DNA from 2 places in the Stenotrophomonas geniculata genome. Region 1 is predicted to be linked to the other one. Evidence: riboswitches for the same ligand, from Rfam matches in the RefSeq annotation. Region 1 holds a riboswitch; the other holds the start of a gene.
What was found. Region 1 has a riboswitch for thiamine pyrophosphate ahead of thiC (phosphomethylpyrimidine synthase ThiC). Riboswitches for the same ligand answer to the same signal wherever they lie in the genome.
Positions count from the first base shown of each region.

Region 2: another riboswitch for thiamine pyrophosphate. It lies ahead of RI032_RS08125 (TonB-dependent receptor); the one in region 1 lies ahead of thiC (phosphomethylpyrimidine synthase ThiC).

Region 1 is NZ_CP140571.1:2,709,187-2,717,104, forward strand. It holds gene RI032_RS12490 (BCCT family transporter) at 473-2,050, opposite strand; TPP riboswitch at 2,296-2,397, shown strand; gene thiC (phosphomethylpyrimidine synthase ThiC) at 2,480-4,324, shown strand; gene RI032_RS12500 (ion channel) at 4,418-5,089, shown strand; gene RI032_RS12505 (winged helix-turn-helix domain-containing protein) at 5,350-7,674, shown strand; gene RI032_RS12510 (helix-turn-helix transcriptional regulator) at 7,789-7,918, shown strand, end outside.
Region 2 is NZ_CP140571.1:1,727,725-1,735,642, forward strand. It holds gene RI032_RS08110 (peptidoglycan-binding protein) at 1-738, shown strand, start outside; gene RI032_RS08115 (glycine zipper 2TM domain-containing protein) at 986-1,393, shown strand; gene RI032_RS08120 (phosphotransferase enzyme family protein) at 1,522-2,646, shown strand; TPP riboswitch at 2,690-2,785, shown strand; gene RI032_RS08125 (TonB-dependent receptor) at 2,856-5,045, shown strand; gene pnuC (nicotinamide riboside transporter PnuC) at 5,054-5,623, shown strand; gene RI032_RS08135 (hypothetical protein) at 5,730-6,146, opposite strand; gene RI032_RS08140 (Dyp-type peroxidase) at 6,231-7,205, opposite strand; gene RI032_RS08145 (VOC family protein) at 7,329-7,697, opposite strand; gene RI032_RS08150 (helix-turn-helix transcriptional regulator) at 7,766-7,918, opposite strand, start outside.

The DNA.
Region 1 (7,918 bases):
CTCGTGTGCACTGTCCTGCGCACACGGCAAGACCGGGGTTGGGCATCCGGCCCAATCCGCCCGAGGCATGCCTCGGGCCCATGCGGCTCACGCCCCCAGCCAACCCACCCGCCCGGCCACGGACAGTTTCCTGCGGCCGCCACCGCAGGAAGAGAAAGAAGAAGATCAAGAGCAAAGGCAACAGCAACAGCCGCGCGCTGTGGGTTGGGGTCGGATCCGTTTTCCGATACACCTGATCCACGCGTGGCGTGGATCTACTGACGTCACCGGGAAATTGTCGGAGGCGGGGAGGGGGCCGATGGCGGGACCGTCCACGGCATGGATGCCGTGGCCGAGCCTACAAGGACGTACTTGCGGCGTGTCCCGCCATCGGCCCCCTCCCCGCCAAACCAGCAGAAATCCAGAGCCGCTTTTGAAGTTGCTGTTGCCGTTGCTTGAGAAAAGCGGTGCAGCCGCAGGCTGCAAAACCCCCTCAATCCTGATCGTGCGCGCGCGCTGCCTCCGCCTGGGTCTCCTCCTGCGCCGCCATCTCGCGTGCGATCCACGCATCGATCATGTGCCTCTGGCGCTGCGCCTGCCGCCGCTCCCGCGTGTACTCCTGGTCCAGCACCCGGTACAGCGACACCATCACAAGAAGCATCAGCAGCGCGAACGGCAGCGCTGCGATGGTGATCATGCCCTGCAGCGCCTCCAGTCCGCCTGCCAACAGCAAGGAACCCGCCACCAGCGCAATGCCGACACCCCACGACACTTTGTGCTTGCGCAATGGCTCGCCAGCGTCGTCCGTGGACATGCTGGCCAGTACCAGTACCGCAGAATCAGCCGAGGTCACGAAGAAGATCATCAGCAGCACCAACGCGATGCTCGACAGAAGAAGAGGCAACGGAAGGCTGTCGAACATGGTGAACAGCACTGTCTCGTAGCCGTTGCCCAGCGCCTGCAGCAGGTCGGCCTGGCCGAAGATCTGCATCCAGATGGCGGTGCCGCCGAACACCGAGAACCAGAAGAAGCCCAGCAGCGTCGGCGCCAACACCACGCCGATCACGAACTCCCGAACACTGCGGCCTCGCGAGATGCGCGCGATGAACGAGCCCACGAACGGTGCCCAGGAAATCCACCAGGCCCAGTAGAAGATCGTCCAGTCGGCCACCCAGGTGCTGGACGAGAACGGCGACATGCGCAGGCTCATCGTCACCAGCTGATTGAGATAGGAGCCCAGCGTGGTGGTGAAGGTATTGAAGATCGCGCCAGTCGGGCCGAGCACCAGCACCAGTGCCAACAGCAGCGCCGCCAGTGCAAGGTTGAAGTTGGACAGCCATTTCATGCCGCGGCCGACGCCACTGAGCGTGGACGCCATGTACAGAACGAAGGCCATCGCAATGATCGTCAACTGCAGCGGAACGCCCGCCTGCACGCCGAATACGCGTTCCACGCCGGCTGCGATCTGCACCGTGCCGAAGCCCAGTGCTGTAGCCACGCCAATCGCAGTGGCAACGACCGCGGAGATGTTGACCACACGCCCGATCCAGCCACGATGGTGACGGCCGATGATCGGTTGCAGCATGTCACTGACCTGGCCACGGCCGTTGCGGTTGAACTGGAACCAAGCCATTGCCAGGCCGATCAACGCATAGATGGCCCACGGGTGCAGGCCCCAATGGAAGAATACGTAGCGCATGGCAGCACGCGCAGCGTCCATGCTTTCAGGTGCCAGCCCTTCCGGTGGTTTGCTGAAATGCGAAATGGGCTCGGCGGCGCCCCAGAACACCAGGCCGATGCCCATGCCGGCGGCGAACAGCATCGACATCCAGCTGGCCCGCGAAAATTCCGGTTCGGCGTCTTCGCCACCGATGCGCAGGTTGCCGAAGCGGCCGAAGGCCAGGTACATCAGGAATACCAGGGCGAGGAACACGACCAGCAGGTAGAGCCAGCCGATGCCGCGGATGAGTTCGCCGAGGATGCTCTGCACCACGGTATTGAAGGGACCGGGTGCAACACCGGCGAGCAGCACCAGCAGCAGAACCAGTGCAATGGAAACGCGAAACACCATGAAGGGGCTTCTCCGATCAAGGGATTGAGGGGAGCGAGCAGAGCTTGCTGCGAGGGGCCGGCGACATGAAGCACAGACCGGGCAGGGGCCGCGAAGGCGGCGAGGAAACACCGGCCGCAGCGGCACGATGCGCGTGCACGTTACTGAATGCGATGTCACGGTTCTGTTAATACAGAAACAGCGGATCCACGCCGTGCGTGGATGGAACAGCCAGGAGCTGCGGTGCGTTCTATGGTCTAATGCGGACCAAGAAGCGGGGGTACCGCGGCCATGTGGCCACGGTTGAGACAGTCCCTTGGAACCTGATCCGGCTCATACCGGCGTAGGGAAGCTTTGCAGTGCAGCCATGCCCGGACTCCGCCCAAGGACCGTCCGGGAGCGGCAGCAGTGCGCCGCCGCTTCGTCCCTGACCTTCCTGGACGATGCCCGATGAACGCACAGCTCTCCGCCCTGCAGCAACAGGCCCAGCAACTCTCCGAATCCGTGACCCGGCCCATTCCCGGCTCGCGCAAGATCCACGTGCCCGGCTCACGTCCGGATCTGCAGGTACCGATGCGCGAGATCGCGTTGACCCGCACGCCGACGTTGTTCGGCGGCGAAGAGAACGCACCGGTCACGGTCTACGACACGTCCGGTCCGTACACCGATCCGGAGGTGCGCATCGATCTGTCGGCCGGTTTGCCGGAACTGCGCCGCGGCTGGGTGGAAGAGCGCGGTGATACCGAGCAGCTCGAAGGACTGAGTTCTTCGTTCGGCCGCGATCGCGAGCAGGACCCGAAGCTCGATGCGGTGCGATTTCCCGCGCGCAGCCTGCCACGCCGTGCGCGTGCAGGTGCCAACGTCACCCAGATGCACTACGCGCGCCGTGGCATCATCACGCCGGAGATGGAGTTCGTCGCCATCCGCGAGAACCAGCGCCTGGACGCGATCCGCGATGCCGGCCTGCTGCAGCAGCACCCGGGCGAGGCATTTGGCGCCTCGATCCAGAAGATCATCACACCGGAGTTCGTGCGCGATGAGATCGCACGCGGCCGCGCGGTGCTGCCCAACAACATCAACCACCCTGAAAGCGAGCCGATGATCATCGGCCGCAACTTCCTGACCAAGATCAACGCCAACATCGGCAACAGCGCGGTGTCCTCGGGCATTGCCGAGGAAGTGGAGAAACTGGTGTGGGCGATCCGCTGGGGCGGTGACACGGTGATGGACCTGTCCACCGGCAAGCACATCCATGAGACCCGCGAGTGGATCATCCGCAACTCGCCGGTGGCGATCGGTACCGTGCCGATCTACCAGGCGCTGGAGAAGGTCGACGGCCGTGCCGAAGCACTTACCTGGGAGATCTTCCGTGACACGCTGATCGAGCAGGCCGAGCAGGGCGTGGACTACTTCACCATCCACGCTGGCGTGCTGCTGCGCTACGTGCCACTCACCGCCAAGCGCGTGACCGGCATTGTCAGCCGTGGTGGCTCGATCATGGCCAAGTGGTGCCTGGCGCACCACAAGGAGAATTTCCTCTACACGCATTTCGAAGACATCTGCGAGATCATGAAGGCCTATGACGTGACCTTCTCGCTGGGTGACGGCCTGCGCCCGGGCTGCATCGCCGATGCCAACGACGCCGCGCAGTTCGGTGAGCTGGAAACGCTGGGTGAGCTGACGAAGATCGCCTGGAAGCATGATGTGCAGACCATGATCGAAGGCCCCGGCCATGTGCCGATGCAGCTGATCAAGGAGAACATGGACAAGCAGCTGCGCGAGTGCGGCGAGGCGCCGTTCTATACGCTGGGCCCGCTGACCACCGACATCGCGCCGGGCTACGACCACATCACCAGCGCGATCGGTGCGGCGATGATCGGCTGGTTTGGTACCGCCATGCTCTGCTACGTGACGCCGAAGGAACACCTCGGCCTGCCCAATCGCCAGGACGTGCGTGACGGCATCATGGCCTATCGCATCGCCGCGCATGCGGCCGACCTGGCCAAGGGCCATCCGGGCGCGCAGGTGCGCGACAACGCGCTGAGCAAGGCGCGCTTCGAGTTCCGCTGGGAAGACCAGTTCCATCTTGGCCTGGATCCGGAGAAGGCCAAGGAATTCCATGACGAGACGCTGCCGAAGGATGCGCACAAGCTGGCGCACTTCTGCTCGATGTGCGGTCCGCACTTCTGTTCGATGAAGATCACCCAGGACGTGCGCGACTACGCCGAGGCCGGCATGAAGGAGAAGTCGGCGGAGTTCCGCGCGGCCGGTGCCGAGGTCTACCGCCAGGGGTGATGCGGAAGCGGGGGTGCCGGCCAGCGGCCGGCGCTACCGCTCATCACACCGCTCCCGGCTATCCTCGGCCCACCACCCTGGGGAAAGGACGCCATGCCCGTTGCCATCACCACCCGCTGGCTGGCCATTGCCCGCCGTCATCCTTCGGCCTGGCTGCTGGGAGCCCAGTTGATCGCCGTGCTGCTGTACCCCGCGCTGGATGACACCGCTGCGGGCCGCGCGGCGCTGGGCATGTTCGGCATGGCGGTACTGGGCCTGGCGCTGTGGGTGGTCCAGCGCAGCCCGCTGGGCACCTGGCTGGCGCTGCTGCTGGCCATTCCTTCGGTGGTGTTCTCGCTGGCCGGTGCATTGCTGGATCGCAGTGCGCTGCTGACCACCGCGCAGCTGCTGGAAAGCCTGCTGTACTTCTATACGGCCGGTGCACTCATCGCCTACATGCTCCAGGACCATAAAGTCACCCGCGATGAACTGTTCGCGGCAGGTGCGACATTCACGTTGCTGGCCTGGGCCTTCGCATTTGCTTTCGCCGTGTGCCAGCAGTGGTATCCGGGCAGTTTCCAGGGCACCGGTGGTGGTGCACAGCGCACCTGGATGGAACTGCTTTATCTGAGCTTCAGTTTGCTCTCGGGTGTCGGTTTGAGCGACGTCGTTCCACTGCATCCGCAGGCGCGTGCATTGGTCATGCTGGAGCAGTTTTCAGGCGTGATGTACGTGGCTTTGGTGGTTTCGCGACTGGTCGGATTGACCATGCTGCGGCGCATGTGAAAATGAACGCCAGATAAAAATTTCGCGCCCCGCAGGGCGCGAATGGTGCAGCAAATTATGTGAATGCGTCGGCGAGAGAGAGCCTGGATGTCGACCACGCGATAGGCGAGGTAACCCGCATAGGCTAGTATTCGCCCGCTTCATTGTTTTTGCGGTATGCGCCGATGCTTTGTGCGGAGTCTGGCTTTTTGCTGTTCCCAGGACGGGAGGGTATCGAAGGCAAACGCTGCCCCGGACCTGTCTCTACTGTGTAGCGGAAAATGAACAGCAGTGAAAACCAGCCCCCCGGATTCGATCGGATCCGGATCGGAGAGTGCACTGTCACTCTGTCCTCGCGAGAAGTCGAGGTCGTCGGTGCGCGTCGCCCGCGTCGGCTGACGCCGAAGGCGCTGGGCGTGCTGCGTGTACTGCTGCGCCAGCCCGGGCGTGTTGTCACCCGCGATGAACTGTTCGCGGAAGTCTGGCCGGACACGCTGCCGACCAACGATGTGCTTACCCAGGCCGTCACCCAGCTGCGCAAGGCGTTCAGCAACGACGACGACAACGGCCAGGCCTATATCGAGACCATCGCCAAGACCGGCTATCGCCTGCTGGTGCCGGTGCAGGTACTGGACGATGTCGAGGCGGCACCGTCCTCAGAAGCCGATGACGGAATCGCGGACGTGCAACCGGTGATGGGCATCGCCGAGGAGAGGCCGGCACACGTGCAGGCATCGCGCCGCCGCTGGCGCCATGTCCGCCGGCGCGTGCTGCTGGTGCTGGGCGTGCTGATGCTGGCCACGGTGGTGGTGCTGGCCGCGCTGCTGCTGCGGCGGGCACCGGCCAGTAGTTCAGCGGTGGATGCGGCCGTGGAGAACGGCACGCGCGTGATCGGCAGCCCGCAGCGTCCCTATCGGTTGATCACCGCAACCAGCGGTTTTGAAACCTATCCCACGCTTTCACCCGATGGCTCGTTGGTGGCCTATGAAGGCGCCAACGAAGACGGGCAAGGTGGGGGGGCGATCAAGGTACAGACCTCCGGCAACGCGCCAGCGCGGCAGCTGCTGGCTCCGCCGGCCGGCTCGGTTGACCGCTTCCCGAGCTGGTCGCCGGATGGACGCGAGATCGCCTTCGCGCGGTTCAGCAGCAACGGCGGCTGCCAGGTGCTGATCGCCAGCGCGACCGGTGGTGCCCTGCGCCAGGCCACGCGGTGCGATGGCACCGAGCTGCTCAGTTTCGACTGGACGCCGGACGGCCGTGGCCTGGTGTTCGGCAGCATGGTGGGGCGCTATGCCCATCGGGGCATCCGCAAGCTCGATCTGGCCAGTGGCCGATGGGAGGCGCTGGACTACGGTGTTGCCGAGGATGACTTCGACTATGCGCCGCGCTACTCGCCTGATGGCAAGTGGCTGGTGTTCGTGCGCAATCCGCAGCTGGGCGACCTGTGGCGCATGCCGGCAGCGGGGGGCACGCCCGAGCAGCTGACCAGCGAGGCCGCTGAACTGCGTGGCTGGGCCTGGTTGCGTGATGGCCGGACGATCGTGTTTGGACGCCGTGTCGACAGTGAAGTGCGCCTGTACTACCTGGACGTCGAGAGCCGCACGCTGCGCGATGCCGGGCTCGACGACGCACAGTGGCCGGCCACTGCGCGCCGCGCGGGCATGCTGGCCTTCGTCCATCGGCGCGCGCAGTTCGGCATCTTCAAGGTGCCGATGGAAGGCGGCTCGCCGCCGCAGCGCTTGTTTGCGTCCAGTGGCCGGGATGGGCAGCCGATGGCGGCGCCGGATGGACGCCAACTGGTGTTCACGTCCGATCGTTCAGGCAGCTTCGCGCTGTGGTGGGCGGACATGGAGCGCCCCGATTCGCTGCGGCCGATCGAAGGCTTGCGGCCCGAGGCACGTCAGGCACCGGACTGGTCGGCCGACAGCCGCCGGTTGCTGGTGGTGGGGCGCGACGAGCACGGACGCACAGTGGTCTATGAGGTCGCCCCACGTGACGAACGCGTCCAGGCGTTGCCTGTCCCGTCGGAGCAGCCGCTGCAGGCACTGTACGGGGCACGCCCGGACCAGCTGCTGGTGGTCGAGCGCGATGACCAGCAACAGACCCGGCTGAGCCTGTTTGATCGAAGCGTGCAGCCCTGGCGCCGCCTGGCCAGCATCGACGGTGTTTCGCAGGCGCGGTTCGATCGCAGCAGCGGGCGTGTGCTGTTCACCCGCCTGGCCGCAGGAGGCCTGTGGTCGGTGGATGCGGCGTTGGCACCGGCAAGCGTGCAGCAGATCAGCGATGACCGGCCCAGCCGGTGGCGGTACCGTGCCTGGACTGTGGCCGGCAACAACGCGATCGGCTACCTCGGTACGTCCACCCGTTGTGGCACGACACTGGTGCTGATCCAGGCCGGGCGCGAGGAACCGGAACGCTGCCTGGATGCGGAACGCCTCAGTGCCGGCAACGGGCTGAGTGCCGGCGCCGATGGGCACACGCTGTTCGTGGCAATGGCGGTCAGCGACGGTGCCGACATCGGCGTGATGCGCTTGCCCGAGCGCTCGCCGACGCTGCTTCCGGCGTTCTCCAAGTTGTTGTTGTTCAACGGAAATGGGCCTTCGTAATTTCTTCGTGGCGACCTCGCCGCGAATTCGTGGCGATCTCGTCTGACTTTCCTGACGTGGTGCCGCCTGATTTGGCAAAACGGAGGCCTGTACTAGGCAAACCGTGGTGCCCCCATGCGTCAACTCTCGCTGGCCGATCGCGGCCAAACCGTCTCTCTGGACCGGTCGCTCGACGATGCTGCGCCGACCTGCCTGGGCGTGGCCCGGCTCGGTAGCCTGCAGACCGCAGGCAGCAGCTTCACTG
Region 2 (7,918 bases), 980 kb from region 1:
AACTGGAAGCTGTACGCCTCCGATCCGCTGTCCAAGGCGCGCGACCTGCTGGAAAACCGCACCCAGTCGCACGAGCAGACACAGGGCAAGCCTGCGGCCGAGCACAAGGCCGCTGCCACCCCGCACGCCGAACTGTACAAGCAGGGTGCGCACAGCGAGGGCGTGCGCAGGGTGCAGGAGCAGCTGGGCCACCTCGGCTACGTCGGTGCCGACGGCAAGCCGCTGGTCGAGGATGGCCGCTTCGGCCGCAACACCGACGCGGCGGTGCGCCAGCTGCAGAAAGACAACGGCCTGGTGGCCGACGGCATTGTCGGGGCGAAGACCCTGGAGGCGATCAAGGACGCCCGCGAACGGCCGTTGCTGAACGACGAGCGGCACCCGCGCAATCCATTGTTCATCCAGGCCAGCAAGGGTCTGGAACTGATGCCGGCAGGCACCTTCAAGGATCGCCACGCGCTGGAAAGCGCCGCTGCGGCCCTGACCAAGGAGGCGCATGCCGCCGGCCTGCAGCGCATCGACACGGTGGTGCCGAGCCCGAACGGTGAGCGCCTGTTTGCCGTGCAGGGCACGATCGGTGACCCCGCCGCCGGCCGCGTGGCGGTGGATACCCGTGCCGCCAGCGAGCAGAGCCTTGCGCTCAGCAGTGGTGCCGTGCAGGGTGCGCCCAACGTGCTGCACCAGCAGCAGGATGCCCAGCAGGAGCAGGCCCGGCAGGCACAGAAGGCGATGGGCATCTAAGCCCGCAGCGCCTTGGGAGAGAAGGGAGGGGCCACGTCCGCGTGGCCTTTTCCCTTTCTGCCAGCTGAGCGGCCGAGGCCGCTTTCAGCCTCGCTTCATGCCACCTGCCGCTAGATGAATGCGCAAGCCGCACGGTGGACCAGGCAATGTTCCGGCAACGTTGGAACGCCAGCGTGGACACCACGGCAGCCGGGGCGCCCCGCGCCCTCCCTGCCCAGCGTGGCATGCACCTCACAGGAGAACTTACATGCTCAGTACTTCCGCACTCAGCTTCCGTGGTCTGGCGATGGCTCTGGCACTGGTGGCCGGTGTGGCCGTGGTCAGCGATGCCAGCGCGATGTCGAGGAAGGACAAGCGCACCCTGGTCGGCGCCGTGGTCGGTGGCGTGGCCGGCAACCTGCTCTCCAACGGCGATCCTGCCGCCACCGTGGGCGGCGCCGTGGCCGGCGGGGCGATCGGCAACCTGACGACCTCCGACCGCCGCGACCGTCGTTACTACGACAATCGCCGTTACGACGACCGCTACGATCGCCGTTACGACCGTGGCTACTACCGCAGCGGCTACTACGACCGTGGCAACGATCGTCGCTGGCAGCGCGAGCGCTACTACGACAACCGCTACTACCACGACCGCGGCCGCCATCGCGGCTGGTAAGAAGCGCGGCAGCATCACCGCAGCTGATGCACGGACGGGCGGGTCGATGACCCGCCCGTTTGCGTTGGCCGCGTGCATGGCGTTGAATGCGCAGCCTTGGATGTGACTTTCCCCACCGGGGCTGCGGCATGAATTCTTCTTCCCACCGCGTGCAGGGCCTCAACAACGACGAGGTCGCTGCCGACTGGCCACCGATCAGCGCGGCGGACATCGCGTGGCTGCGCCGGCGTTATCCGCAGCTGGGCGAGCACAGCCAACCGCGCTGGCACAGCCCCCGACCGCTGTCGGCCGCCGCCATCGTCGACGGCGTGGACGGCGCGCTGTTCATCAAGCGCCACCACCACAGCGTGCGCAGTGCGGCCTGCCTGGAAGAAGAACACCACTTCATCGCCCATCTCGCCGCCGCCGGCGTGCCGGTAGTACAGGTGCTGCCGGCCACCGATGGCCACACTGCCGTCGAGCATGGCGAATGGACCTTCGAGCTGCATGCGGTTGGCGTCGGTGAGGACCTGTATCGCGACGCGGTGTCGTGGTCGCTGCTGACCGATATCGCGCAGGCCCGTGAAGCCGGACGCGCACTCGCACAGCTGCACCGCGCTGCGGCCAGCTATCACTCGGCGCAGCGCAGCACCCATGTGCTGGTCGCGCGCGACGATCTGATCCGCGCCGACGATCCGGTCGCGGCCATCAAGGCAGGGCTGCACGAGCGCCCCGGGCTGGCCCGCTATCTCGCGCGCACTCCGTGGGAAGCGCAGCTGCAGCGTGACGTGTTGCCGTGGCATGCCGGCCTGGCCAGGCGCCTGCGCGACGAGCCGCGGCTGTGGGCCCACAACGACTGGCATGTTTCCAACCTGCTGTGGCGCGATGGGCAGATCAGCACCGTGCTGGATTTCGGCCTGGCCTCGCCCACCAGCGCACTGTTCGACCTCGCCACCGCGATCGAGCGCAACGCGGTGGCGTGGCTGGAGCTGGAGCGCGGCATGGAGGCGGTGCGCATCGATATCGCGCTGGCCCTGCTCGACGGCTACCGCCAGGTACTGCCGCTGTCGGCGGCACGCGTGCACCTGCTGGCCGACCTGCTGCCGATGGTCCATTTCGACTTCGCACTGTCCGAAGTGGAGTACTTCGAAGGTGTCACCGGCTCGACCGCGAATGCCGACGTGGCGTGGCAGCCCTTCATGCTGGGGCACCCGGCGTGGTTCCACAGCGCGCCGGGACAGGCACTGCTGCAGGCCCTGCACGCGGCAGCCTGAAGGGCGCCGGCTCGCAAATCCGTACCATTTGTAGTGAAATGGTCACCTGAAGCGGGGGTGCCTGGATCTGCCAGGCTGAGAGAGTCCCTTGGAACCTGATCCGGTTTGCACCGGCGTAGGGAGCTTTGAGCCGCAGCCACACCCCCGTTATGGGCCGGTGCACCTGCGCGCCGTCGCTTCGTCTCCCTTGTTGTCCGAAGACGAATCGAATGAACCGCTGCCTTCGCCCCACCCTGCTCTCCCTCGCCCTCTGCGCCGCGCTGCCGCTGCACGCCAGCGAGGCCGAGGCGTCCCCTGATGCGGCTGCCAATGGCGCCGAACGCTCGCCGACCGAACTGGCAGCGGTGCGCGTGCAGGCCGGCAAACCGAAGGCCGATACCTCGCGCGTGAACGCCTTCGGTGGCGGCAGCTGGAAGGACACGCCGGCCTCGGTGAACGTGCTCGAGCGCGACTACCTCGATCGCCGCCAGGTGCGTTCGCTGTCCGAGCTGGCCAGCAACGATGCCTCGCTGGGTGATGCGTATGCGCCGGTGGGCTACTACCAGAACATCGCCATCCGTGGCTTCGCGCTGGACGCCGCCACCGGCTACCGCTTCAACGGCCTGTCCATCGCCGGCGAACAGCGCCTGGCGCTGGAGAACGTGCAGTCGGTGGAGATCCTCAAGGGTGAAGCCGGCCTGGCCGCAGGCGTGATGGCACCGGGTGGCATCATCAACTACATCGGCAAGCGCCCGGCCGAAGTGCGCACCGCCACGCTCGGTACCGATTCGGAAGGCTCGCGCTACTTCGCCGTCGATGTCGGCCACTGGATCACCCCGCGCTTCGGCCTGCGCCTGAATGCCGCGTGGGATTCCAGCAATTCCTATGTCGAGCACGCCGATGGCCGCCGCAATTTCTACTCGCTGGCGGCCGACTGGCTGATCGGCGAACGCGGCAAGCTGGAAGTGGATGCCAACTACCAGACCAGCTCGCAGCGTTCGGTGTCCGGCTACCAGCTGCTGGGCGCGCGTGACCTGCCGCGCGGCGTCGACCGCGAGCACCTGCTCGGCTACCAGCCGTGGCAGCGCCCGGTGGATATCGCCAGCACCAACATCACCGCACTGCACACCTACGACTTCAATGACGCCTGGCAGTCGCGCGTGTCGGTCGGCCACAGCCGGTCGGTGATCGACGACAACGTCGCCTTCGCCTACGGCTGCTACTACGCCACGCAGTGCGCCGATGGCACCGTGCCGGGCAACTACTTCGCGCCCAATGGCGACTACGACGTCTACGACTACCGCAGCCCGGGCGACACCCGCCGCAACCAGCAGGCCCGTGCCGAGCTGCGCGGCCGTTTCGAGACCGGCAGCGTCGGCCATGAGCTGACCCTCGGTGCCGACTACTTCCGCCGCACCGTGGACAAGCGCCCCAGCGTCAACGAGTACGTCGGCACCACCAACATCCACGAGGCACCGGTGCCGGTGTTCGAGCCGTCGCCGAAGATGCCCGGCCCGTCCGCACGTCGCCTGGACAGCCGCCAGACCGCCTTCTTCGCGCTGGACCGGATCAGCTTCGGTGACGACTGGCAGTGGCTGGCCGGTGGCCGCTTCGTGCGCCTCGACGAGCGGGCCTACGACAAGCGCGGCACCCCGCAGCGCCACAGTCGCCTGTCGCGCTTCCTGCCGCAGACCGCGCTGGTGTGGAAGGCCACCGACCAGCTCAACGCCTATGCCAGTTACGTGCGCGGCATTTCGCTGGGCCAGGAAGCGCCGTTCTGGACCAGCAATGCCGACACCTTCCTGCCGTCGGTGCAGTCGCGCCAGCTGGAAGTGGGCGTGAAGTACGTACCGGTCGAGGCGTTGACCCTGGGTGCGGCCGTGTTCCGCATTTCGCAGCCGTACCAGTACGCCAGGCCGGACAACAGCGACGTGGGCTACACCTTCGTCGAGGAAGGCACCCAGGCCCACACCGGCCTGGAGCTGACCGCCAACGGCCAGCTGACCGACGCATTGCAGATCGTGGCCAGTGCCAGCGTGCTGCAGGCGCGTGCGCGCGACACAGGCACGCCGGCTTATGAAGGCCATCAGCTTGTGAATGTGCCGAAGGTGCGGGCCAGCGTGCATGTGGCCTATGCGCTGCCGTTCGTGCAGGGCCTGGATGTCACTGGCGGCTGGCGTTATGCCGGTGCCAACGTCGCACGTGCCGACGGCGGCGTGCGCGCACCGGACTACTCGGTGTTCGACGCTGGTCTGCGCTTCCAGCATCGCCTGCACGAGCGTGCGGTGACCTGGAACCTGTCGGTGGACAACGTGTTCAACCGCTTCTACTGGCGCGATACCGGCAGCAGCGGCGGTGACTACTACCTGTTCCCCGGCGCACCGCGACAGGCCCGCCTGTCGGTGACGTTCGCGCTGTGAGCGGCGTGATGCTCGAGTGGACCGCCGCACTGTGCAGCATCCTTGGCGTCTGGCTGATGGCCCGGCGCCGGCTGGTGGCGTGGCCGGTGGGCCTGCTGTCGGTGACGCTGTACGGGCTGGTATTCGCCGAGGCCAAGCTGTACTCGGACACCCTGCTGCAGGTCGCCTTCGGTGGCTTCCTGGTCTACGGCTGGCTCAACTGGCGGCAGCATGCCGCCGATGAGGGCAGCATCCGCATCGTGCCGCTGGCGCGCGGCAAGCTGCTGCGCGACCTGGCCATCGGCCTGTGTGGTGGCGTGGCGCTGGGTGCGGCCATGCATACCTTCACCGATGCCGCACTGCCCTGGCTGGACGCGATGCTGACCGCGCTGAGCCTGGTCGGCCAGTGGTGGCAGGCACGCCGCCACGTGGCCTGCTGGTGGGTGTGGATCGCGGTGGACGTGGTCTATGTGGGTGCGTACCTGTTCAAGTCGCTGCACGTGACCGCCGCGCTGTACGTGTTCTTCCTCGGCCTGGCCGTGTTCGGCCTGCGCGCATGGAGCGCGGCCGCGCGTGAACCGCAGGTGGCAACGCAGTAGAGCCACGCCATGCGTGGCTGGGGGCCACCGGTAGTTGCCAACCTTGGTTGGCGTGCCTGCCGACCAAGGTCGGCATCTACCAGGCATATCCACGCATGGTGTGGATCTACTGGGTAAGCACCAGGCCCAGCCGCAGCGGCTGGCGCATGTCGGCCGGTGGCGCCGCCTGCAACGGCGCTGCCTGCAGGGTCGCGCGCAGGTCTGCGTCAACCTGGGCATCGCCCAGGCTGTCGAATTCCAGCTTCGAGATGCGGCCATCCGCCGCGATCCACACGCTCACCGGCAGCGGCGTCGGTGCGTCCGGATGTGCCTGCAGCCATTCCAGCACGCGCTGCGCCTGCGGGTCCTGCTCCTGCTGCAGGCGCTGCTGCAGCTGGCCCCCCACGGCGGCGGCATAGGCCATCCAGTGTGCAGGAGCTTCCTGCGCGGACACCGCGGCGCTCCCCAGTGCCAGCGCACCGAACAACGCGGCCAGCGGCCGCCACCAGCGGCGCATGCCGGTTCTGTTCCCTGTCATGGCCATCACCTGCTCCTGCACTCGCATCCAACAGCAGATGGTCGGGGCGGTAGATGACAGGCAGATGGCGGTCGCCGCTGCCCGGCGCGATCAATCGCCCAGATCGGCCAGCACTTTGCGCGAGGGCGCGAAGAAGGTCACGCCGGTGGTGGCGGTGGAGAAATCGAGGATGCGGTCGTGCAGCGGCGCGGGATTGCCGATGAACATGCGCTCGAGCATCTTCTCGATCACCCACAGGCGGCGGGTGTAACCAATGAAATAGGTGCCGTACTCGCCACGGCCCGGGTTGGCGAACGGCATGTTGTCGCGCAGGATCTCGTGCTCGCCGTCGGCGTCTTCAATGGTGCACAGGGTCTTGTGCGACTTCTGTGCATCGGCCGGCGCATCATCCAGCTCGATGTTGTCGTGCTTGGTGCGGCCGATGATCGCTTCCTGCGCCTCGGTCTTCTGTGCGCGCCAGGCATCAAGGTTGTGCAGGTACTTCTGCACCACCACATAGCTGCCACCGGCATGTTCGGGATCTTCTTCGCCCACGATGGTGGCTTCCGGCAGCGACAGCCCTTCCGGATTGGCGGTGCCATCGACGAAATCGAGCAGATCGCGGCCATCGAAATAACGGAAGCCGGCCACGTCATCGACCGTCTCCACCGCATCGCCGAAGGCCATCAGCAGGTTGCGCTCGAACGCCACGATCAGGTCCATGGTGCGTGCGCGGATGTGATACAGCAGGTCGCCGGGCGTGGACACGGCGGTGTGGGTCGCGCCCTTGATCTCGCGGAACGGCTGCAGCTCATGCGGCGGCGTGGTGCCCACCAGCGGCTTCCACACGCGGTGACCAATGGCCACGTTGCAGGTGAAGGTGCGCTCGATCTCGCGGATGGCGGTGTTCTTGATCAGGTCATCGGTGCTGGCCAGGACCTCGCGTGCCTTCGCGATCGACGCCTCGTCGTCCTTCACCTTCAGCACCAGGAACGCCGCCGAATGGGTCAGTGGCGCAGTGATCTGCTGCGGCTCGTTGTCGAGCGTGTGGTTGAGGGCGGTGATCGGTGCGGGCTGGGAGTTCACGGCGGTTCCTGCTGGCTTGAGGCGGGCGCATCGCGTGTGGCGATGTGCGGGCGATCATAGCGGAACCGACTGACCGGGGACGGAGCGGTTCTCGTTCCGTCCACCAGCGGAGGTACGAAGACCTCAATCCACGTCACTCCAGACCGCCAACTCGTAGCCATCCAGATCGCGGAACTGGAAGCGGCGGCCACCAGGGAACGCGAACACCGCCTGCACCACCTCGCCCCCAGCGGCAGTCACACGCTGCTGTGCATCGGCCAGGTCCGCGCAGTAGAGGATCACCAGCGGCCCGCCGTGGGCACGCACCGGCGCGTCGGCCACGAAGCCGCCTTTCAGGCGGCCATCGTCGAACTCGGTGTAGGCCGGCCCGTAGTCGGTGAAGTGCCAACCGAACACCTCGCCGTAGAAACGTTTGCTGCGGGCGATGTCGGCGACGTTGAATTCGATGTTGTCGATGCGGCGTTCGGCATCGTGGGGTGCGACGTGGCTCATGGCGTGGCTCCGTGGTGGGAGCCCCAGCTTCAATCAGCGCGATATCGAGGTCTTGAACGAAACGGCCATCATTGGCCCCACTCCAGACGCAGTTCGCGTGCGGTCATGCCACTCAGCTCACGGGCCTCGCGACTGAGATGGGCCTGGTCGGCATAGCCGGCCTCGGCGGCCAGCATCGCCAGCGAGTGCTGCGGCAGCGCGCGGCTGTGGCGAAGAAAACG